DNA from 4 places in the Pseudomonas sp. MM211 genome. Region 3 is predicted to be linked to each of the others. Evidence: predicted binding sites of a transcription regulator. Region 3 holds the regulator's gene; each other region holds the start of a gene.
What was found. The regulator FliA, encoded in region 3, starts transcription of late flagellar genes. The targets are predictions, from matches to a motif close to CTAAAGTTTNNNNNNNNNNNGCCGNTAA.
Positions count from the first base shown of each region.

Region 1: a site for FliA is predicted at 4,027-4,054, ahead of K5Q02_RS11780 (flagellar protein MotY). Genes of this name have one in related genera too.
Region 2: a site for FliA is predicted at 2,422-2,449, ahead of motA (flagellar motor stator protein MotA). Genes of this name have one in related genera too.
Region 4: a site for FliA is predicted at 2,059-2,086, ahead of K5Q02_RS18465 (methyl-accepting chemotaxis protein). Genes of this name have one in related genera too.

Region 1 is NZ_CP081942.1:2,577,626-2,583,058, forward strand. It holds gene bfr (bacterioferritin) at 108-578, opposite strand; gene K5Q02_RS11760 (bacterioferritin-associated ferredoxin) at 783-1,001, opposite strand; gene argC (N-acetyl-gamma-glutamyl-phosphate reductase) at 1,285-2,217, opposite strand; gene rnt (ribonuclease T) at 2,223-2,897, opposite strand; gene pyrC (dihydroorotase) at 2,894-3,940, opposite strand; gene K5Q02_RS11780 (flagellar protein MotY) at 4,091-5,020, shown strand; gene K5Q02_RS11785 (argininosuccinate synthase) at 5,120-5,433, shown strand, end outside.
Region 2 is NZ_CP081942.1:520,264-525,696, reverse strand. It holds gene K5Q02_RS02365 (rhodanese-like domain-containing protein) at 1-806, opposite strand, end outside; gene K5Q02_RS02360 (HDOD domain-containing protein) at 875-2,383, opposite strand; gene motA (flagellar motor stator protein MotA) at 2,506-3,357, shown strand; gene motB (flagellar motor protein MotB) at 3,363-4,385, shown strand; gene rsgA (small ribosomal subunit biogenesis GTPase RsgA) at 4,436-5,433, opposite strand, start outside.
Region 3 is NZ_CP081942.1:3,261,999-3,267,431, reverse strand. It holds gene K5Q02_RS14965 (chemotaxis protein CheA) at 1-1,780, opposite strand, end outside; gene K5Q02_RS14960 (protein phosphatase CheZ) at 1,792-2,580, opposite strand; gene K5Q02_RS14955 (chemotaxis response regulator CheY) at 2,600-2,974, opposite strand; gene fliA (RNA polymerase sigma factor FliA) at 3,127-3,870, opposite strand; gene fleN (flagellar synthesis regulator FleN) at 3,867-4,706, opposite strand; gene flhF (flagellar biosynthesis protein FlhF) at 4,794-5,433, opposite strand, start outside.
Region 4 is NZ_CP081942.1:4,018,562-4,023,994, forward strand. It holds RNA gene ffs (signal recognition particle sRNA small type) at 116-212, opposite strand; gene K5Q02_RS18465 (methyl-accepting chemotaxis protein) at 314-1,948, opposite strand; gene K5Q02_RS18470 (HU family DNA-binding protein) at 2,240-2,518, shown strand; gene K5Q02_RS18475 (OPT family oligopeptide transporter) at 2,640-4,349, shown strand; gene ligA (NAD-dependent DNA ligase LigA) at 4,644-5,433, opposite strand, start outside.

The DNA.
Region 1 (5,433 bases), 680 kb from region 3:
AAAATCCGGAGCGCCTAAAGGCGTTCCGGATTTTTTATGCCTCTGATATTTAATTCGAGCACAAAAAACGGGAGCCTTGGCTCCCGTTTTTTGTCTGCTGCTGATCGTTACTCTTCCATCTGCGACTGCAGGTAGTTCTGCAAGCCAACGGCCTTGATCAGGCTGAGTTGAGTTTCGAGCCAGTCGATATGCTCTTCCTCGGACTCGAGGATGTCTTCGAGCAGTTCGCGGCTGGCGTAGTCGCCAACGCTCTCGCAGTAGGCGATGGCTGCTTTCAGATCGATGTGCGCCTTGTGCTCGATCTTCAGGTCGCACTCAAGCATCTCTTGAGTGTTCTCGCCGATCAGGATCTTGCCCAGATCCTGCAGGTTCGGCAGGCCTTCCAGGAACAGGATGCGCTTGATGAGCTTGTCCGCGTGTTTCATCTCGTCGATGGACTCGTGGTACTCGTGTTTGCCCAGCTTGGTCAGGCCCCAATCTTCATACATGCGGGCGTGCAGGAAGTACTGGTTGATGGCGACCAACTCGTTGCCGAGGATCTTGTTCAAATGCTGGATAACTGTCTTGTCGCCTTTCATGGGAGAGCCCGTCCTGCCTGGAAATGAGTAACCGATGGCGAATTCTGGGCTTGCAATATAAGACTGTCAAACGTAAGTTATTGAAATATAAGTGAAAATAAATATAAATACGAATGTTTAAGTTGTGCGTCTTGGCGCTAACTCATTGAATTTTGAGCATAAAAAAACCGGATACGAGATCCGGTTCTTTGAAAAAGTCTCTATTTAGGCTGCAACAAAATTTCCTGGGTAGGCCATGGCTACCTGACTTTGTTGCACTTCGCCCAGCGTTTCACGAACGACCTGCTTGGCCAGGCACGCACATTTGCCGCATTGGCTAGCAACGCCCAGCGTTTCACGGACTTCACGGTAGCTGCAGCAACCTTCGTAGATTGCTTCGCGGATCTGACCGTCGGTGACACCTTCGCAGAGGCAGACGTACATGGCTTGGCCCGTCGTTTGGCTGAGACTGATGGCGAAGGATACTAATGTTAATGAGAATGCGTGTCAAAGATAAACTGGATCTTGATTGGCTGAAAAAGCCAACTTTGGATGAGCGGTAATCTGCCTGATCAGTCAGCTTGCTTGAGGTATTTCCAGCGTTTTGAAGATCAGATGGCTGGGGAGCGTCCAGCATCGTTTGCAATGCCGCGAATACCGGCTGGCGAGTAGGGCAGGCCATAAAAAAACCGGCTCGTGAGCCGGTTTTTTATTTACAGCGCAGCGCTCAATCGATCTGAGTGCACAGCCCTTCATCCAGGCCCAGCATGATGTTGAGGTTCTGCACCGCAGCACCCGAGGCGCCTTTACCCAGGTTATCGAGCTTGGCTACCAGCAAGGCCTGTTTGCCGCTGTTCGCACCGTACACCTGCAGCTCGGCGCGATTGCTGCCGTTCAGGCCGTGGGGGGTGATGAATGGCGCCGAGTCGGCAGGGATCTCGTTGTAGGGCAGAACCTGCACGAACTGCTCACCCTGGTAGTAATCGCTCAGGGCTTTTTGCAGCTCGACGCCGTTGGCGCTTTGCAGGGGGATCATCACCAGCATGCCCTGGTCGTAGCTGCCGACCGCTGGCTGGAAGATCGGGCGTGCGTTCAGGCCGCTCCAGTGCTGGATCTCCGGAATGTGCTTGTGGTCGAAGCCCAGGCCGTAGGCCGCGTAGACCGGCGCACCTTCCTGCTCATAGCGTTCGACCATCTTGGTGCCGCCACCGGTGTAGCCGGATACGGCGTTGATGCACAGTTCGCGATCCGAGCCCAGTAGGCCCGCCTCGATGAGTGGGCGCAGCAGCAGGATGGCGCCCGTGGCGTAGCAGCCCGGGTTGCTCACGGCGGCGGCCTTGGCGATGGCTTCGCGTTGGCCCTTGGCCAGTTCGGCCATGCCGAAAACCCAGTCATTGGCAGTGCGGTGTGCAGAGCTGGCGTCGAGCACCCTGCAGCCGGCTTCACGAGCTTGAGCCGCCGTTTCTTTAGCTGCATCGTCGGGCAGGCACAGTACGGTCACGTCGACCGAACGCATCAGCTCGAGCTTGGCCTCTACGTCACGGCGTTTGTCGTGGTCGATGGTGACCACTTCGATCTGCGGGTGGTTGGCCAGCCGCTGACGAATCTGCAGGCCCGTGGTGCCGGCCTGTCCATCGATGAAGATCTGATATTTTTTCATGGCACTCACTCGTCGAAGTCTTCCCAGCCGCCCATTTCCTTCCAGCGATTGACGATGCCGCAAAACAGCTCGGCGGTCTTCTCGGTGTCATAGCGGGCGGAGTGGGCTTCACGGCCGTCGAACTCGATGCCGGCGGCCTGGCACGCCTTGGCCAGCACGGTCTGCCCGTAGGCGAGGCCGGCGAGGCTGGCGGTGTCAAAGCTGGAGAAGGGGTGGAAGGGATTGCGCTTGAGGTCACAGCGCGCGACCGCGGCATTGAGGAAGCCCAGGTCGAAGCTGCTGTTGTGGCCGACCAGAATGGCGCGCTTGCAGCCATTGGCCTTCAGGGATTTGCGCAGACCACGGAAAATCTCGGTCAGCGCATGCTCTTCGCTTACCGCCATGCGCAGCGGGTGGTCTAGCTTGATGCCGGTGAAATCCAGAGCCGCCTGCTCGATATTGGCGCCTTCGAATGGCTCGACCCGGAAGAAATGCGTGTGATCGGGATACAGGAAGCCGCCTTCATCCATGCCAATGGTGGTCGCAGCGATTTCCAGCAGGGCGTCGGTAGCACTATTAAAACCACCGGTTTCAACATCCACCACCACCGGCAGGTAACCACGAAAACGCGCGGCCATGGGGTGACGCGGGCCGCTGCTGCTCGTTTGCTCCTGATCGTCTTCGTACAGTTCTTCGCTCATTGACCAGCCTCCAGCAGACGCCAGCGCAGCGGTTCACCCGCGCGCAAGGGGATTACCGTCTGCTCGCCGAACGGCAGGCTGGCCGGTGCGTTCCACGACTCACGCACCAGGGTGATGGTGTCGGTGTTGCGCGGTAGAGCGTAGAAGTCCGGGCCAAAATGGCTGGCGAAGGCTTCCAGTTTGTCCAGCGCGCCACGCTGCTCGAAGGCCTCGGCATACAGCTCGATGGCCGCATAAGCGGTGTAGCAACCGGCACAGCCGCAGGCGTTTTCCTTGGCGTGCTTCGCGTGGGGCGCGGAGTCGGTGCCCAGGAAGAACTTCGGACTGCCGCTGGTGGCTGCATCGAGCAGCGCTTCCTGGTGCGTGTTGCGCTTGAGGATCGGCAGGCAATAGAAGTGCGGACGAATGCCGCCGACCAGCATGTGGTTACGGTTGTACAGCAGATGCTGCGGGGTGATGGTGGCACCGACGTTGGCCGGCGCCTCCTTGACGAACTGGGCAGCATCGCCGGTGGTGATGTGTTCGAACACCACTTTCAGCGTCGGGAAGCGCTCGACCAGACGGCGCATGTGCTCGTCGATAAAAGCCTTCTCGCGGTCGAAAACATCGACCTCGGCGCGGGTGACTTCACCGTGCACCAGCAGCGGCATGCCGGTTTCCGCCAGGGCTTCCAGGGCGTCGGTGATGTTGTCCAGGCTGGTAACGCCCGAGTCGGAGTTGGTGGTCGCCCCGGCCGGGTACATCTTCGCCGCGTAGACGATGCCGCTGGCCTTGGCTGCACGGATGTCGTCACCCGTGGTGCGATCGGTGAGATACAGCACCATCAACGGCTGGAACTGGCTGCCAGCCGGCCGCGCATCGAGAATGCGCTGACGATAGCCAGTGGCCTCGGCGGCGTTGCGCACCGGCGGCACCAGGTTGGGCATGATGATCGCGCGGGCGAAGGTACGGGCGACATCGGCGACGGTGTGCGGCAGTACCGCGCCGTCGCGCAGATGAATGTGCCAGTCGTCGGGACGCAGCAGGGTGATGCGGTCGGTCATTGAGGCTTCCAGGCGGGGGCGAAACATGCCCGGAATCCTACCGGAAAAGCCCGGCGGGGGCACGCCGCAGATAGGCCATCGCACGGCTCAAGTTTTCTCCGCCGCCACCGATACCCACAGGGAACGTTATGTTTTCTTGTGGAGCTCGCTGTGCGCCAGCCTCTTTTCCTCATCGTCGGATTGCTCGCCGGCGCAGGCTTGAGTCTGCCTGTGGCCGCGATCAGCTTCCAGACTCGTCTGGAAAAGGTCGAATGGCAGGTGGCCGGCGACCAGTTCGAATGCCGGCTGACGCAACCGATCACTGATTTCGGTTCGGGCCAGTTCGTGCGCCGTGCGGGCGAACAGGCGACCTTCCGTCTGCAGCCCCGGGAGCGCTGGCTGGGCAGCGGCTCGGCAACGCTACTCGCGGCAGCGGCGCCCTGGCAGCCGGGGCGTGGCGACATCAACCTCGGTGTGGTTAGCGTCGGCAGCGGCGAAGTGCCGTTCAACAGTAGCCAGGAGCAGGCTGGGCGTTTGCTGACCGGCTTGCTGGAAGGGCGCAGCCCGCTGGTGCGCCATCGTAGCCAGGTGGGTGGTGATCTCGAGGTGCGGATGCTGCCGGTACGCTTTCGCAAGGCCTACGACGATTACCTGAACTGCACGGCCAAGCTGTTACCGGTCAACTTCGACCAGGTGCGCAAGTCCACCGTCGGCTTCCCGGGCGGCGGGGCAGAGCTCGACCCCATGGCCAAGGCCAAGCTGGAAATCATCCTCGATTTCATGAAGGCCGACCCTGCTGTCAATCGCATTGAGCTGGACGGTCACTCCGACAACAGCGGCAACCGCCTGACCAACCGCGACCTGTCGCGCCGCCGGGCGCTGGCGGTGATGGAGTACTTCAAGGCTCAGGGCATCCCCGAAGAGCGCATCGTCATGCGCTTTCACGGCGAGCGTTACCCGCTGGCGCCCAACACCACGGCCGCCAACCGGGAAAGGAACCGCAGGGTGTCCATAAGCCTCGATAAGGTGCCTGAAGCCCCCGCGCAGCCTGCCGAACAGGCCGCCCCGGCGGTGCCTTCAACGCCCGCTGCCACCTCCTGATCCTGTCGCTTCAATGCCATGGCCTGTCGCACCCCTGTAAATCGCGGGCCATGGGCAGTAGAATCACGGGCTTTCCGAACAACCCGTGGAGTGGATGGCATGGCGGACGTCAAAAAGGTAGTTCTGGCCTATTCCGGTGGCCTGGACACCTCGGTGATCCTCAAGTGGCTGCAAGATACCTATAACTGTGAAGTGGTGACCTTCACCGCCGATCTCGGTCAGGGCGAAGAGGTCGAGCCGGCCCGCGCCAAGGCCAAGGCAATGGGCGTCAAGGAAATCTACATCGATGACCTGCGCGAAGAGTTCGTTCGCGACTTCGTCTACCCGATGTTCCGCGCCAACACCGTTTACGAAGGCGAGTACCTGCTGGGTACTTCCATCGCGCGCCCGCTGATCGCCAAGCGTTTGATCGA
Region 2 (5,433 bases), 2.5 Mb from region 3:
ACAGGTGTATCGGAAAGATTGCCCCATTCGCTCCACGAGCCGGCATAGGCCTTGACCCGTGGATAGCCCAGGGCCTTGGCCACCAGATAGGTGAAACCGGAGCGGCGATGGCTCTGGCAGTGGGTGATGATTTCCTTGTCGGCGCTCAGGCCCAACTGGTTCAACTGCTGGCCGATATCCTCGCGGATGCGCAGGCCGCGAGCGGGATCCATGCCGGCCGTCCACTCGAAGTGGATGGCGCCGGGGATATGACCACCCCTGGCTGCCTGCACCTTCTCGCCGCGGTACTCCTCCAGCGAACGGGCATCCCAGATGGCCAGGTCGTCGGCGCCCAGGCGCGACTTCAGGTAATCGAGACTGGCCGTCGGCTCGTCACTCAGCGACAGCTGCACCGGTGTGCTTTTCGGCTCGGGAATATTCTGATCAAGCGGGCGCTGCTCAGCCTCCCAGGCGGTCAGGCCACCGTTGAGGAAGTGATAGCGTTGGTGGCCGATTACATCCAGCAGCCAGATGAAGCGCCCAGCCCAGCCGCCGCCTTCATCGTCGTACACCACATAGGTGGCGTCCGGATGATGGCCAAGCTCGCTGAACAACTGCTCCAGTGCCGCCTGCTGAGGTAGCAGGCCAGGTGCCGGCGGTCTGCCCAGTTGAGTGCGTTTAGTGTCGACGGAACGGGCGCCAGGGATGTGCCCAGCTTCATAACGAGCGCGGCTGCTCAGGTCGACCAGAATCAGGCTCGGTTCTTCCAGGCGCGTAGCGAGGTGCGCGGGCTCGATGACCAGCGGCAGTTCGTCGAAGGCAGTCATGCGGGCCTCGTTGGCAGAAATGAGTACGGGATTGTAGCGCAGCCAGGGCCGGGGAAAAGAGCCGCGGTTCAGCGCTTACGTTTGCTGAACGTGTCCAGGGCACGCTCTATGCATTGCGCGGTCTTGGTGAAGGCTTGCAGAGCGGTATCGCTGATCGGTTTCCCGTGCAGGTCGGCGAACAGAACCATCACCACTCGATCATTGCTGGCCAGTGATCGAATCAACAGATATTCACTGGGTAGCAGGGCTTTCAGGTTGCCTGGGAGTAGGGCGGAAAACTGAGCGATATTGGCCGGTGTCAGGTACAGCTGCGCGGGCGCCTGCAGCAGGCGACGCAGTACCTGGCTTTGCGCCGGATCAAGAGTCAGACCGCTGGCGCTGGCATCGACGCCTACATGTTGCTGCACCTGCAAGCGGCTGTGGCTGCGGTCAGCGAGCAACATGATCTGGCGTGATAGTCCGGTCGCTTGCAGCGCCTGACGAGCGCAACGGGTGAGCTGTTCCACGTTGCTGAATGCCGTCGGCTGGGTGAGCAGTTGGGTGCACAGTTGGCGCCAGTCGGTCACTTGTGGTGTCGGTGGTTTGTTCTCCCGCAAGTGCCGTGTATTCCAGGGCCACAACAGCGCCTCGGCAGGATGCCAGAGGCCTGTGGTTTCAACCTGTCGCGCACTTTGCGCTGCATTCTGGTGAATATGCTGGTGCAGCTCCGGCAGCGGCATCTGCAAGTACAGGCTATTGAGTGTTTGCCAGCGCCGGGTGTGACTACCGTTCCAGGCGTTGTGCGCTGAGACGGCCAATGCGTTAGCCAGCAAGATGCTGTTGGCCGGCTGCATGAGCCAGCGTTGCAGGGGTGGATCGCTGTCCAGCTCCTGTTGTTGCCTTAACGGGTTGTCGTGCTGGCGGGCCAGGTGCAGTGCTTTGGCGAGTAGGCGCCGGTCGTTAATCAGCAACTGATAACCCTGAATGATCCAGGCCGGCAGGCGCCAGTGCTCAGCCAGTGCCAGGCACAATTCAACGAGGGAAATACCCAGCAGGTCGCGTTCGACCCGTGCAGGTGGCTCGCCTTTGATCAGTACCCGTTGCTCCCAGGCTTCGAACAACTGCGGATAAGCCGCCAACAATGTCCACACTGGGGAGAGGAACAGCAAGCTGCCCCAGTGGACTTCCTGCCACAAGCGGGCGAGGCGGGCGGCGAACAGGCCATTGGCTTGCTGCGTGGCGTGCTGGCTGATCAGTTGGATTTGCCGCAGCGGCTGGGGAATATCGACAACAGCCTTGGCCGGTATGCGCATCAGCAGTTCTTCGGCGCGTTTGAGGCCCAGGCGATTGAGGGCGGTTTCCAGACTTTCTGCCGCTTCACCCATGCTGCTGCTCTTGCGATTGGCTTCGCGCATCACGCAGAGCACCAGCGCCGGGCTGTCCTGCATCAGGTCGGCGATCTCGCGCAGCGAGCGGCGGCTATCACCCAGCGCGCGGCGTACCTGCTGGTGATGCTGAGTCGGGATAGGCAGTACTTGGCCATCCAACTGCTTGAGCCAGGCATCGAGGGTGCGGGGTAGCGGCGTGCTTGCGACCATGGGGATATGCCAAAATGGCTTTTTTTAGACTTAACTGACTATAGTCTCGCCCATCTCTTCCGATAAGTAGAAGGGGTGTTTCGCGCGTCCCCCCTTTCTTTTCACTTTTTTAAGTTTCCTCTATGGCCAAAATCATCGGCATCATCGTTGTCTTCGCCTGCGTCTTCGGCGGTTTCGTCGCATCTGGCGGCAAACTCATGGCGCTGGTGCATCCTTTTGAGGTGCTGATCATCGGCGGCGCCGCGCTGGGGGCGTTCCTGCAGGCCAATCCAGGCAGTATGTTCATGATCGTCTTCAAGAAATCATTGAAGATGTTCAAGTCGAAGTTCACTCACGACTACTACCTGGAAGTGCTGCGCCTGCTCTACGAGATTCTCAACAAGGCGCGCCGTGAAGGAATGATGGCCATCGAGGCCGATCTCGAAGACCCTGCAGCCAGCCCGATCTTCAGCAAGTACCCGGCGGTGTTGGGTGATGAGCGCATGGTCGCTTTCATCTGCGATTACCTGCGCATCATGTCGTCCGGCAACATGGCGCCCCACGAGTTGGAAGGCCTGTTCGATATGGAACTGGTCGGGCTCAAGGAAGAACTCGACCATCCCGCCCATGCCGTGGCGAAGATCGCCGACGGTATGCCGGCGATGGGTATCGTCGCGGCGGTATTGGGTATCGTGATCACCATGTCGATTCTTGCCGAGGCGGATAACGCGCAGATTGGTGAGAAGGTTGGTACGGCGCTGGTCGGTACCTTTCTCGGGATTCTCGCCTCCTATGGCTTTTTCGGCCCACTGGCTGCCGCGCTCGAGCATGATGCCAAGGAAGAACTGAACGTCTACGAAGCCATCAAGGCGGGTCTGGTCGCCTCAGCTTCCGGGATGCCGCCGTCGCTGGCGGTGGAGTTCTCGCGCAAGACCCTCTACCCGGCGCACCGCCCAAGCTTCAGCGAGCTTGAACAGGCAATGCGCGGGAACTAAGCACCATGGAAAACAACCAGCCGATTATCGTCAAGCGGGTCAAGAAGGTCGCAGGGGGCCACCATGGTGGTGCCTGGAAGATCGCCTTCGCCGACTTCGCCACGGCGATGATGGCCTTCTTCATGGTGATGTGGCTGATGTCCTCGGCCACGCCCGAGCAGAAGAAACTGATCTCCGGCTACTTCAAGGATCCCATCGGCTTCTCCGAAAGTGCCAGCCCCTACGTGATCGACCTCGGCGGCTCACCGACCCCGTCGCCGGATCGCACCCTCAACGATCAGCCGCAGGAATCGCCGGGTGAGCAGGCGGACGTCGACCCCAAGGATCCGGCCGAGCTGGATGCCGAGCAGGCCGAGGCCAAAGCCGAAGAGGTGGAGCGAGAGCGTCTGGAGCTGCTGCTGCAGGAACTGCAGAACAAGGTCGAGCAGGATCCGCAGTTGCAGCGTTTCAAGGATCAGATTCTGTTCGAAATCACCCAGGACGGTCTGCGCATTCAGATCGTCGATGCCGAGAACCGGCCGATGTTCGCCTTGGGCAGCGCCCAGTTGCAGCCCTATTTCGAGGACATCCTGTTCGCGCTGACCGACACCATCAAGGCAGTGCCGAACAAGATCAGCGTCAGCGGCCATACCGATGCCAAGCCTTTCGCCGGCGCTGGCGGCTTCGGCAATTGGGAGTTGTCGGCCAACCGCGCCAACGCCGCGCGTCGAGTGCTGACCGCTGCAGGTTACGACGATGCCCAGGTGGCGCGAGTGGTCGGTTATGCATCTTCGGCGCTATTCGACCGCGACGACCCCTTCAATCCGGTCAACCGCCGCATCGATATCGTGGTGCTGACCAAGAAGGCTCAGCGCACGATCGAAGGCGAGCAGGGCGGCGGCGAGCTGGCGCCCGATCCGGCGCCGGAAGCACCAGCAGGCGGCGCGACTGGTGCGCCAGCCGCTGAGCCGTTATCCAATGATCAGATGCGCGAGCGGCTGAATATCTTCGAGGACGGCACGCTGCAGATGGATCAGCCCGCTGAGTGATCCCAGGGGCTCGGTGAGTTCGAGCGCCTTTGAGGCGCTCCTGCTTGCACTCAGTATTCCGACTCCGGCAGGCTGGCCAGAATATGCCGGTAGCTGTTCATCCGTTGCGGTTGAATGCGACCGTCTTCCAGTGCCTTGAGCAGCGCGCAGCCGGGCTCGCGGTCATGCTTGCAGTCGCGGAAGCGGCAATGGCCGAGCAACTCGGCGAACTCGATGAAGCCCGCCTCCACGTCATCACGGCTGACATGCACCAGACCGAATTCCCGGATACCCGGTGAGTCGATCAACTGGCCGCCACCAGGAAAATGGAACAGCCGCGCCGTTGTGGTGGTGTGCGTGCCCTTGCCGGTCAGCTCGGACAGTGGGCCGACTCGGGTATCGACGCCCGGCAGCAGGCTGTTGACCAGCGACGACTTGCCCACACCGGACTGGCCGACGAATACGCTGATATTGCCATCGAGCTGCTGCTTGAGCTGCTCCATGCCATCACCCTCCAGGGCCGACACTTCCAGCAGCGGGTAGCCTAACTGGCGGTACACGCCGAGCAGTGCGTTCAGCGCTGTTTCGTTCTGCGCATCGATCAGATCCGCCTTGTTGAGTAGCAGCAGTGGGCGGATGCCTGCATGTTCTGCCGCAACCAGGTAACGGTCGATCAGGTTGGCGTGAGGTTCGGGCAGCGGCGCGAAGACGATGACGATCAGGTCGACGTTGGCCGCTACCGGCTTCAACTGGCCACGGGTATCCGGGCGGCACAGCTCGGTGTCGCGTGGCAGCTGGGCGACGATCACGCCAATGCCCTGATTGCCGGGGCGCCACACCACGCGGTCGCCGGTAACCAGGGTCGGCAGGTTAGCGCGCAGGTGGCAGCGGAATATCTGGCCCGACAGCTCGCCGTCCGTGGCCTCGACTTCCACCTGCACACCGAAGTGAGCGATCACCAGGCCGGTCTGTTCCGGGCCCAGGTCGCCGCCTTCCAGAGTTTCCACCACGCGGGATTCGCGTTTGGCCGCACGTGCGGCACGTTCACCCTGGATTTTTTCGATGCGCC
Region 3 (5,433 bases):
CGATCTTCGAGCCCTGGCCTTTCTGCGAGAACACGTTGACCGTGCCGTTGAGCTGGGAAATCTTGGTCTTCACCACGTCCATGCCGACGCCACGGCCGGACACGTCGGAAATCTCGGTCTTGGTCGAAAAACCGGGGGCGAAGATCAGGTTGTAGCATTCCAGATCGGTCAGGCGATCGGCGGCGTCCTTGTCCAGCAGGCCCTTTTCCACGGCCTTGCTGCGCAGCACGTCGGCATCCATACCCTTGCCGTCATCGGTGATCATCAGCAGGATGTGGTCGCCTTCCTGCTCGGCGGACAGCACCACACGACCAGTGCGCGACTTGCCGGCTGCTTCACGCTCTTCCGGGCTTTCCACACCATGGTCGACCGCGTTGCGCACCAAGTGAACCAGCGGGTCGGCCAAGGCTTCGACGAGGTTCTTGTCGAGGTCGGTCTCTTCACCGACCAGCTCCAGGTTGATCTCTTTCTTCAGCTGGCGAGCCAGGTCGCGAACCAAGCGTGGGAAGCGCCCGAAGACCTTCTTGATCGGCTGCATGCGGGTCTTCATGACCGACGTCTGCAGATCGGCGGTGACCACGTCGAGGTTGGACACGGCCTTGGACATGGCCTCGTCGCCGCTGTTGAGTCCCAGGCGCACCAGGCGGTTACGCACCAGTACCAGCTCGCCGACCATGTTCATGATTTCGTCCAGACGCGCGGTGTCGACCCGCACGGTGGTTTCCGCTTCGCTCGCAGGCGCAGCAGCAGCCGGAGGCGGCGCGGCAGCGGCTTTGGCTGGTTCGGCTTTGGCAATAGGCGCAGGTGCGGGCGCGACCTTGGCAACTACCGGCGCAGCCGTTTTGGCTGCTGGCTTCGGCACAGGGGCCGGAGCGGCAGCAACAGGGGCGATCGCCGTCGGCTCGACGAACTTGCCTTTGCCGTGCAGTTGATCGAGCAGCGCTTCGAATTCGTCATCGGTAATTTCATCGCCCTGCGCTGCAGAACTGGCGGATGCAGCAGGAGCAGCCGGTGCTGGCGTCTCTACGGCAGCAGCAACGAACTGGCCTTTGCCGTGTAACTGATCGAGTAGAGCTTCGAATTCGTCATCGGTGATGTCGTCGCCATTGGCGCTGCTCGAGACATTGGCTGGTGCAGGCGCGGCCGTTTCGACAGCGGTTGTCGCTGCAGCTGCGAACTGCCCTTTGCCATGCAACTGATCGAGCAGCGACTCGAATTCATCATCGCTGATTTCGTCGTCCGAAGCGCTCGCTGACGGCTGCGGCTCATCGTCCAAGGCATCGAGCAGCTGTGCGAATTCGCTATCGGTAATATCTGCTGATGCCTCAGCGCTCTGGGCTACAGGCTGGACAGGTGCAGAGACTGCAACATTGGCAAGCGCTGCGGCAGGCGCAGGTTCGGCGAGTCGTGCCAGTGCTGCCAGTAGCTCGGGAGAGGCCGGCGTTGGCGTAACGCGCTCGCGCACTTCGCTGAACATGCCATTGACCGCATCCAGCGCTTCGAGCACCACGTCCATCAACTCGGAGTCGACGCGACGCTCACCCTTGCGCAGGATGTCGAACACGTTCTCGGCAATATGGCAGCACTCCACCAGCTCATTGAGCTGCAGAAAGCCTGCCCCGCCTTTTACCGTGTGAAATCCCCGAAAAATCGCGTTGAGCAGATTCATATCGTCCGGGCGGCTTTCCAGCTCCACCAATTGCTCGGACAACAGCTCGAGAATCTCGCCGGCCTCTACCAGGAAATCCTGGAGGATTTCTTCATCGGCGCCGAAGCTCATATGACGTGCTCCTAAAATCCCAGGCTGGACAGCAAATCGTCGACGTCGTCCTGGGAAGAAGCGACATCATCACGCTTATCGGCATGAATCTGTGGAACTTCACCATGAGACGTATTTTTTTGTTTGTTCTGCTCTACACGCAACTCTTCATGATCGTGATCGATGCCGGCAAAACGGTCGACCTGACTGGCCATTAGCATCAATTTCAGCAGGTTGCTCTCTACCTCGGTCACCAGTTGCGTGACACGTTTGATCACCTGCCCGGTCAGATCCTGATAGTCCTGTGCCAGCAAAATGTCATTGAGGTGCCCCGACAGTTTGCTGCTGTCGCGCTGGCTGCGCGCCAAAAACAGCTCGATGCGTTTGGCCAACTCACGGAAAGCCTCAGCGCCCATTTCGCGGCGCATGAAACGTCCCCAATCCTCGCTCAGGGCATCGGCTTCGCTGCTCAAGTCATTGACCAACGGCGCACTCTGCTCGACCAGATCCATCGTGCGATTGGCCGCTCGCTCGGTCATGGTCACAACGTAATTGAGCCGCTCCGTAGCGTCGGATATCTGTGAGACTTCATTGGCGTGTGGCACTCGGGGGTCGAGCTGAAAATTGACGATGGCGTTGTGCAGCTCACGCGTGAGCTTGCCGACTTCGTGGTAAAGACCACGGTCGCGCGCCTTGTTCAGTTCATTGATCAGCTGTACCGCTTCGCCAAAGTTGCCTTTTTCGAGGCTGTTTACCAGTTGGCGGGCATTGCTTTTCAGAGTCGACTCGAGGTCGGCCTCTTGAGAATCTTCGTGTTCCATAACAACCTCGCGGCAGACATCAGCCGTTGACCCGCTCGAAGATTTTTTCGATCTTTTCCTTGAGCACCTGGGCGGTGAATGGCTTGACCACATAGCCATTCACACCGGCCTGGGCGGCCTCGATGATCTGATCACGTTTGGCCTCTGCCGTAACCATCAGCACTGGCATTTGCTTCAAACGTTCGTCTGCACGCACTGCGCGCAGCAGATCGATCCCACTCATGCCAGGCATGTTCCAGTCGGTCACGAGAAAGTCAAAACTACCGCTTTGCAGCATCGGCAATGCGGTGACGCCATCGTCGGCTTCCGCCGTATTGGTAAAGCCCAAATCACGCAAAAGGTTCTTGATGATCCGGCGCATCGTCGAAAAATCATCGACGATGAGGATTTTCATGTTCTTGTCCAAGTCGACCTCCGTACAGTCCTAAAACGCCATCAGCATTCTGAAGCGCTTATAAATCGTGAAACCGGCCTGGCGGAACGCCGCAAAACTATTGCGCCCGGCTTTGCTGCGTTCACTGTGTTTTCCAGCGCCCTGCTAATTCCTTATGCGCGCCATTCCACTAACCGTGCGCGTAGGCGCGCGGCACACTGACTGTGTAATTGGCTGACCCGCGACTCACTAACCCCCAGTACCTCGCCGATTTCCTTGAGATTCAACTCCTCATCGTAATACAGCGATAACACCAGCCGCTCACGCTCCGGCAGATTGCTGATAGCGTCGACCAGCGCGGCCTGGAAACGATTGTCTTCCAGCTCATGCGAAGGCCCTTGCAGCAAGGAACTCGTGTCTTCCTGCAGCCCGCCGCTTTCGCCTTCCTGCAACAGATCGTCGAAACTGAACAGGCGGCTGCCCAAAGTGTCGCCAAGAATGCCGTAGTAATCTTCGAGACTCAATTGGAGTTCGGCAGCAACCTCCTGATCTTTAGCGTCTCTTCCTGTTCTCGCTTCAATTTTTCGGATCGCATCGCTGACCATCCGGCTGTTGCGATGCACCGAGCGCGGCGCCCAGTCACCTTTGCGCACCTCGTCGAGCATCGAACCACGGATACGAATACCCGCGAACGTCTCGAAACTAGCGCCCTTACCGGCGTCATATTTACGTGATGCCTCAAGCAGGCCAATCATGCCGGCCTGGATAAGGTCATCCACCTGCACATTGGCAGGCAGACGCGCCAGCAGGTGGTAAGCGATACGCTTGACCAGTGGCGCGTAACGTTCAATCAACTGATGCTGTGAATCTTGTGCGTGTGCCTTGCTGTACATACGGAGTCCAGAGGCTGTCGTCATACAGCCGTGTCTGCAGTCGGTTGTTGCACCAGGCGCTCAACGAAAAATTCCAGGTGGCCTCGCGGATTGGCCGGCAACGGCCACGCATCAACCTTCTGGGCAATCGCCTTGAACGCCAGCGCGCACTTCGAGCGAGGGAACGCCTCATACACCGCACGCTGTTTCTGTACGGCCTTGCGTACCGATTCGTCGTAAGGAACCGCGCCCACGTACTGCAGCGCGACATCCAGAAAACGGTCGGTCACCTTGGTCAGCTTAGCAAACAGATTACGGCCTTCCTGTGGGCTGTGCGCCATATTGGCGAGCACCCGAAAACGATTCATGCCGTGGTCACGGTTGAGGAGCTTGATCAGCGCGTAAGCATCAGTGATCGAGGTCGGCTCGTCGCACACCACCACCAGCACTTCCTGGGCAGCGCGCACGAAACTCACAACCGAGTCGCCGATGCCTGCAGCGGTATCCACGATCAACACATCGAGGTTGTCGCTGATATCGCTGAAAGCCTGAATCAGGCCGGCATGCTGCATAGGCGTGAGCTGCACCATGCTCTGAGTACCGGAGGCTGCCGGCACGACACGAATACCGCCTGGTCCCTGCAGGACAACATCGCGCAGTTCGCACTGACCGTCGATGACGTCAGCCAGGGTGCGTTTGGCCGTCAGGCCGAGCAATACATCGACGTTGGCCAGCCCCAGGTCAGCATCCATGAGCATGACGCGCCGACCGAGATCCGCCAGCGCCAACGACAAATTCACCGACACATTGGTCTTGCCAACGCCGCCCTTGCCGCCGGTCACCGCGATCACCTGTACGGGATGCATACCCATGTTATCTATACACCTTGTCTAACTTCGCTTTAGAGCCACATGGCCATTGTGCGCTGCCGGAATGACCACGGCCAACGCTTCGCCACACCTGCATGATCATCCCGCGCGTCGTGTCGGATCTTGATACAACCCGGCAAACATATCGGCCATCGTATCCTCACTCGGCTCATCCGGAGCCTGCAGGCCTACAGCACGACTGACCAACTGATGGCTACGCGGAACATGTACATCGTCCGGAATTCGCGGGCCGTCTGCCAGATAGGCTACCGGTAGACGGTGGCTAATAGCCAGACCCAATACCTCTCCCATGCTGGTTGCTTCATCCAGTTTACTCAGAATGCAGCCGGCCAGCCCACAACGCTTGTAGCTGTGATACGCCGCCTTGAGCACTTGCGCCTGGCTGGTTGCAGCCAGTACCAAATAATTGCGGGCGTTGACGCCACGACTTGCCAGGGCCTCCAACTGCATGCGCAGTGCTGGATCGTTGGCTGGCAGGCCGGCAGTATCGATGAGAACCACACGTTTGCGCACCAACGGTGCCAGCGCCTGAGTCAATGACTGACCTGGATCAACGTGAGTCACGGAAACGCCAAGGATACGGCCCAGGGTCTTGAGCTGCTCCTGAGCACCGATGCGGTAGCTGTCCATGCTCACCAGGGCGATATTCGCAGCGCCGTACTTGAGTACATAGCGCGCTGCAAGCTTGGCCAGGGTGGTGGTCTTGCCCATGCCGGCC
Region 4 (5,433 bases), 760 kb from region 3:
CTGCACAGGAGAACAAAGGCGACGGACACACGAAAACGCCACTGCGGCATGTACCGAGCGTCGAAGAAAATATTCAAAAGAGAGACGACCTGAGCAGGTCTTGAAATGGAGGCAACCCTACCAGCCACACCCCGGCACACAATGTTCCCGCTGTGGCTGCTTCCTTCCGGATCTGACCAGGTTCACGGGTAATCGTTGCGGGGGGACCGGCAGGGCCACCATAACGCAGCTCACCTTGCAGTGAGCCGGCGCCATTGTACCGGCTTGCGCTGAACTTACAACTGCTTCAAGCACTTAGCGCTAATGCCAGCGACTAGACGCGAAAGCGCCCCACCAACCGGGCAAGGTCGCTGGACAGCTCGGACAAGCGCTGGCTGGCCGCGGTGCTCTGTTGCGAGGTATGCGCTGCCTCGTTGGAAAGCTCGCGGATATCGCTGATGTTGCGGGCGATTTCCTCGGTAACGCTGCTCTGCTCCTCGCAGGCGGTGGCGATCTGCGCGGCCATGTCGTTGATGCGCTGCAGCGAATCGCCGGTATCGCTCAATGCCTGATCGACACCGGCAGCCTGTTCGACGCTTTCGCGCGCCTTGACGCTGCCCGCGTGGGTGGCTTTGACCGCATTCTGCACGCCGCCCTGTAAACGCTGAATCATCTCCTGAATGTCTTTGGTGGACTCCTGGGTACGAGCGGCCAGCGCCCGAACTTCATCAGCGACCACCGCAAAACCGCGACCTTGTTCGCCGGCACGGGCCGCTTCGATGGCGGCATTAAGGGCCAGCAGGTTGGTCTGTTCGGCGATGCCACGGATCACCGCCAACACCTCACCGATCTTGCCTGCTTCCTGCTCGAGGGCCTGGATGCTGTCCGAGGCGCTTTCCACCTCGTGCGCCAGTTGCCGAATCGACTGGATGGTCGCCCCGACCACCCGCTCGCCGTCACGGGACTGGGTTTCTGCGTTGCGTACCGCATCCGCCGCGCCTTGAGCACTGCGCGCCACTTCATGCACCGCGGCACTCATCTCGGTAGCCGCTGTACTGACCTGATCCACCGCCGCATGCTCACTGTTGATCAGGCGATCATTCGCACTCGCCATGCCAGCCAGGCTCTGCGCAGAGCTTGCGACTTCCCCAGTCACGCGACCTACTTCGCTGATCAGCGGCTGCAGCTTGTCGAGAAAGCGGTTGAACGCCTGACTCAGGCGCCCCAGCTCATCGCGTGAGGTCACCTCCAGGCGCACCCGCAGATCCCCATCGCCATCGGCCAACTGCTCGATGCGGGTGAGCAATCGGTGCAGCGGCCGGGTGATGAGCGCAGGGAAACCGATGATCAGCAACAAGCAAACCAGCAACCCACAGATAACCACCGCTCCCTGCTGCCAGGCCAGGCGTTCGCCATGGGCAATGGCGGCAACGCCCAGCCCATTGGCGGCCTGATCCTCCAGCTCACCGAGCTTGTCGATCACATCACGCATGGCATCGAACTGCGCCTCGCTGTCACCAAAGCTGAGTCGCGACGCGGCAGCAGGATCGGTAGCAGCCAACTGCACGACCTGCGCAGCCGTGCGCTCCCAACTGGTGAAGGCACGTTCGAAGTCCGCGACCAATCGCAGCGCCTCGTCGCCTGGCTGCATCTGCGCATAAGCCTTGACCCGGTCGGCGGCCTGCTTAACGTTGTCCACCTGTGACTTACGAAGGTCAGCTACATGATTCTCAGCGACCTCGCCCAACAGGCTGCGCTCAGCGACCAATGCCTGGTAAAGGTCACGATCAGCATTGAGGAGCAGACTGACGCCCGGCAGGTAGCGGTGGGTCAGGCGATTGCTGGAGTCGACGACCTGGCCAATGCCCCACATGCCCAGCGCGCCCATCAGCAGCAGTAACAGGGCCAGAAAGATGATCGGCAGAGCGATCTTCGAACGAAACCCGAGATCAGCGAGCAAGCGCAGCATGGCAACCCCCGAACAGCTATGGACTGGTTCTGGTACGTCGTTTCCAGCAGCATAGCTGCAATCCGCCTCACCGCGCAGGCACACAGCCAGCATCGCACCGCTCTCACCCGAAAACGCAGGTAAACCGAAAAACTGTGGCGGATGCCCGTAATTGAGCACTGCCACGGGAATTTACCGTGAGCAGGTAGGTCACAATGAAGCCTGATTGACCGGGAAAACCGCCCAGTCGATCGCCTATGATGCGCGGGCATTAATCAATGCCACACTTTTTCATCCCCAAGGAGCAACCACATGGCCATTACCAAAGACCAATTGATCGGTGACATCGCAGAAGCCATCGACACGCCGAAGACCACCGTCCGTGCGGCGCTCGATCAACTCAGCGAGATCGTCAGCGACGCCTTGGAAAATGGTGGTGAAATCACCCTGCCAGGTATCGGCAAACTGAAGGTCAGCGAGCGCCCTGCCCGCACCGGCCGCAACCCGCAGACTGGCAAAGCCATCGAAATCGCTGCCAAGAAAGTAGTGAAGTTCGTACCGGCCAAGGCCCTGACCGACGCGGTCAACTGATCTATCGGCGGGGCGTCACCAGGCGCCCCGCTGCATCCCCGCAACACGCCCCTCTCGATAAGACTGAACCCACGCCGACCTGTCGCCTCAAACGACGACATCCGTCAGACGCAGGTTCGCCATGCCCGCCGACCGCGAACTCACCTTCCGTGCACTGTTTTCAGGTGTGCTGCTTGGCGCCTTGCTGACGCCTTCGAATATCTATTCCGGCCTGAAGATCGGCTGGTCGTTCAACATGTCGATCATCGCCCTGCTGGTCAGTTACGGTATCTGGCAAAGCCTGGTGCGTTGGCGTCTGGGCACCGCCTGGAGCATGCGCGAGAGCAACATCAACCAGACCACGGCATCGGCTGCCGCGTCTATCATCTCCGGCGGTCTGGTCGCGCCGATACCGGCCTATACCCTGCTGACCGGCCAGCAACTGCCCACACTGCCACTGGTGGCCTGGGTGTTCTCGGTGAGTTTTCTGGGTATCTGGGTGGCCTGGTACCTGCGCCGCAGCATGGTCGAGGACACGAGGCTGCGCTTTCCCGAAGCGGTCGCCACCCTGGAAACCATGCAGCAGGTCTACAACCATGGCCGTGACGCGCTGCAGCGTCTCTACGTGCTGGGCGCGGCAGCCTTGCTCGGCGGCCTGGTCAAGTGGGCCGATACGCTGCTGGCGCTGCCGCGCTGGTCGCCCTCGGCGAGCCTGGAACGGCTTACCTTCAGCCTCGATCCCTCACCACTGCTGATCGGTTTTGGCGGCATCATCGGTACTCGCGTCGGTCTTTCCCTGCTGCTCGGTGCGTTGATCGCCTGGGGTGGCCTGGCGCCCTGGTTGCTCGGCAGCGGCCTGGTGCCCATCGCAGAAGACGCCAGCGGCCCGCAATTCGGCCCCTTGGTGGAATGGCTGTTGTGGCCCGGCGTGACATTGCTGGTATGCGCCACGCTTACCTCCCTGGCAGTGCGCTATCGCGTCAGCCGGCGCCTGGCCAAAGCGGCGCCCGGCAGCAGCAGACAGGCACCGGCAAAGCTGCCGTTGGTCATGCTCGCACTGGCATCACTGCTGGTGGTCACGTTGCAGGTACTGCTGTTCGATATCGACCCGCTGATGGCGCTGCTCAGCGTGCCGCTGGCGGTCGCCCTCGCCTGCATGGCGGCGCGGGTGGTGGGCGCCACCGGCATTCCCCCGATTGGTGCCACGGGCCAGTTGTCCCAGCTGACCTTCGGTCTCATCGCGCCGGGTCAGGTCGGCGTCAACCTGATGGCTGCCAATACCGCTGGAGGCGCTGCCGGGCAATGCACCGATCTGCTCAATGACTTCCGGGTTGGCCATGCCATCGGTGCCAAACCCTACAACCAGCTGATCGCCCAGTGCCTGGGCATCTTCGTCGGCAGCATCGTCGGCGTGCTGGTCTATCAGATTCTGATTCCCGACCCGCAGGCCATGCTGATTACCGAGCAATGGCCCGCTCCGGCAGTGGCCACCTGGAAAGCGGTAGCCGAAGTGCTGGGCTACGGCCTCGACTCGATCAACAGCAGCATCCGCTGGGCCATGCTGGTCGGCGCCCTCTGCGGCGTGCTGTTCGGCATATTGGAAGCCAGCCTGCCCGTGCAATCGACCTTTGCCCGCCTGCTGCCGAGCTCGGCGGCATTCGGCCTGGCGTTCATCATCCCCGCCTCCATCTCGCTGATGATGGCGCTGGGCGCAATGCTCGCCTGGGTGATTCAGTCACGCTGGAGGAGCCTGGGCGAACGCTTCACCATCGCCGCAGCGGCCGGCCTGGTGGCCGGGGAAAGCATCGTCGGTGTTGGTGTGTCGTTCTGGATGATGTTCGCGGGTGGCTGAGGGTTGATGCCGGGATCGCCGGCAAGCCGGCTCCTAAACAAGCCATACACCGTAGGAGCCCGCTTGCGGGCGAGAACGATTGCGGCCATCACGCAGAACCCAGGCATGACCGCCATTCGCCGGCAAGCCGGCTCCTACACGGTCGTTACGCCACGCGCACGTTGGCGATCGTTGGATCGTAGCCTGGCGTTGAGCGCAGCGATACCCAGGGGTCTTCCCGGGTGTCGCTGCGCTCAACGCCAGGCTACGAGAAGCAACGAATAAGGGTGATGGGGATTAGCTGTCGCTACTAAATCACTCGGTGCCGACGCCGTAATCCGCCAGCCTGGCGATAAAGGTCTGCTCATCGAGCACGGCAACGTTCAGCTCGGTAGCCTTGGCCAGTTTCGAGCCGGCACCGGGGCCGGCGACCACGCAGGTGGTCTTCGCCGATACCGAGCCAGCGACCTTGGCGCCCAGGGCTTCCAGCTTGTCCTTGGCGATATCGCGGCTCATCACTTCCAGGCTGCCGGTGAGCACCCAGGTCTGGCCGGCCAGCGGCAGGCCTTCGACCACCTTCTTCTCGCTTTCCCAGTGCATGCCGAAATCACGCAATTGCGCTTCGATGGCGCGTGCGCGCTCGGCATTTTCCGCTTTGGCAAAGAACTCCCGCACCGATTGCTTGGCCTTCTCGTTGAGCCCCTTCATGGCACTCAGGTCGAGCCAGTCAGCAGCGATCACACCGTCGAGGCTCTTGAAGCGCTCCGCCAGGTTCTTCGCGCCGGTCACTGCAACGAAGGGAATATTCAGCTTGTCGAGCAGCCCGCCCAGCGTGGTGCTGGCCGCGAACTCGGCGGACAGCTCGCCCTGATCCTGAAGTTCCAGGCCACGCTCGAGAAGGTGCTTGATGACGGTCTGGTTGTGCTCGTCCTCGAAGAAGCTGTGAATCTCGTGGGCGACCTCCAGGCCAACATCCGGCAGGTAGGTCAGCACCTCGGGCAGCGCCTGGGTGACGCGTTCCAGCGAGCCCAGAGAGCGGGCTAGCACCTTGGCGGTTTCCTCGCCGACATCGGGAATGCCCAGCGCATAGATGAAGCGTGCCAGG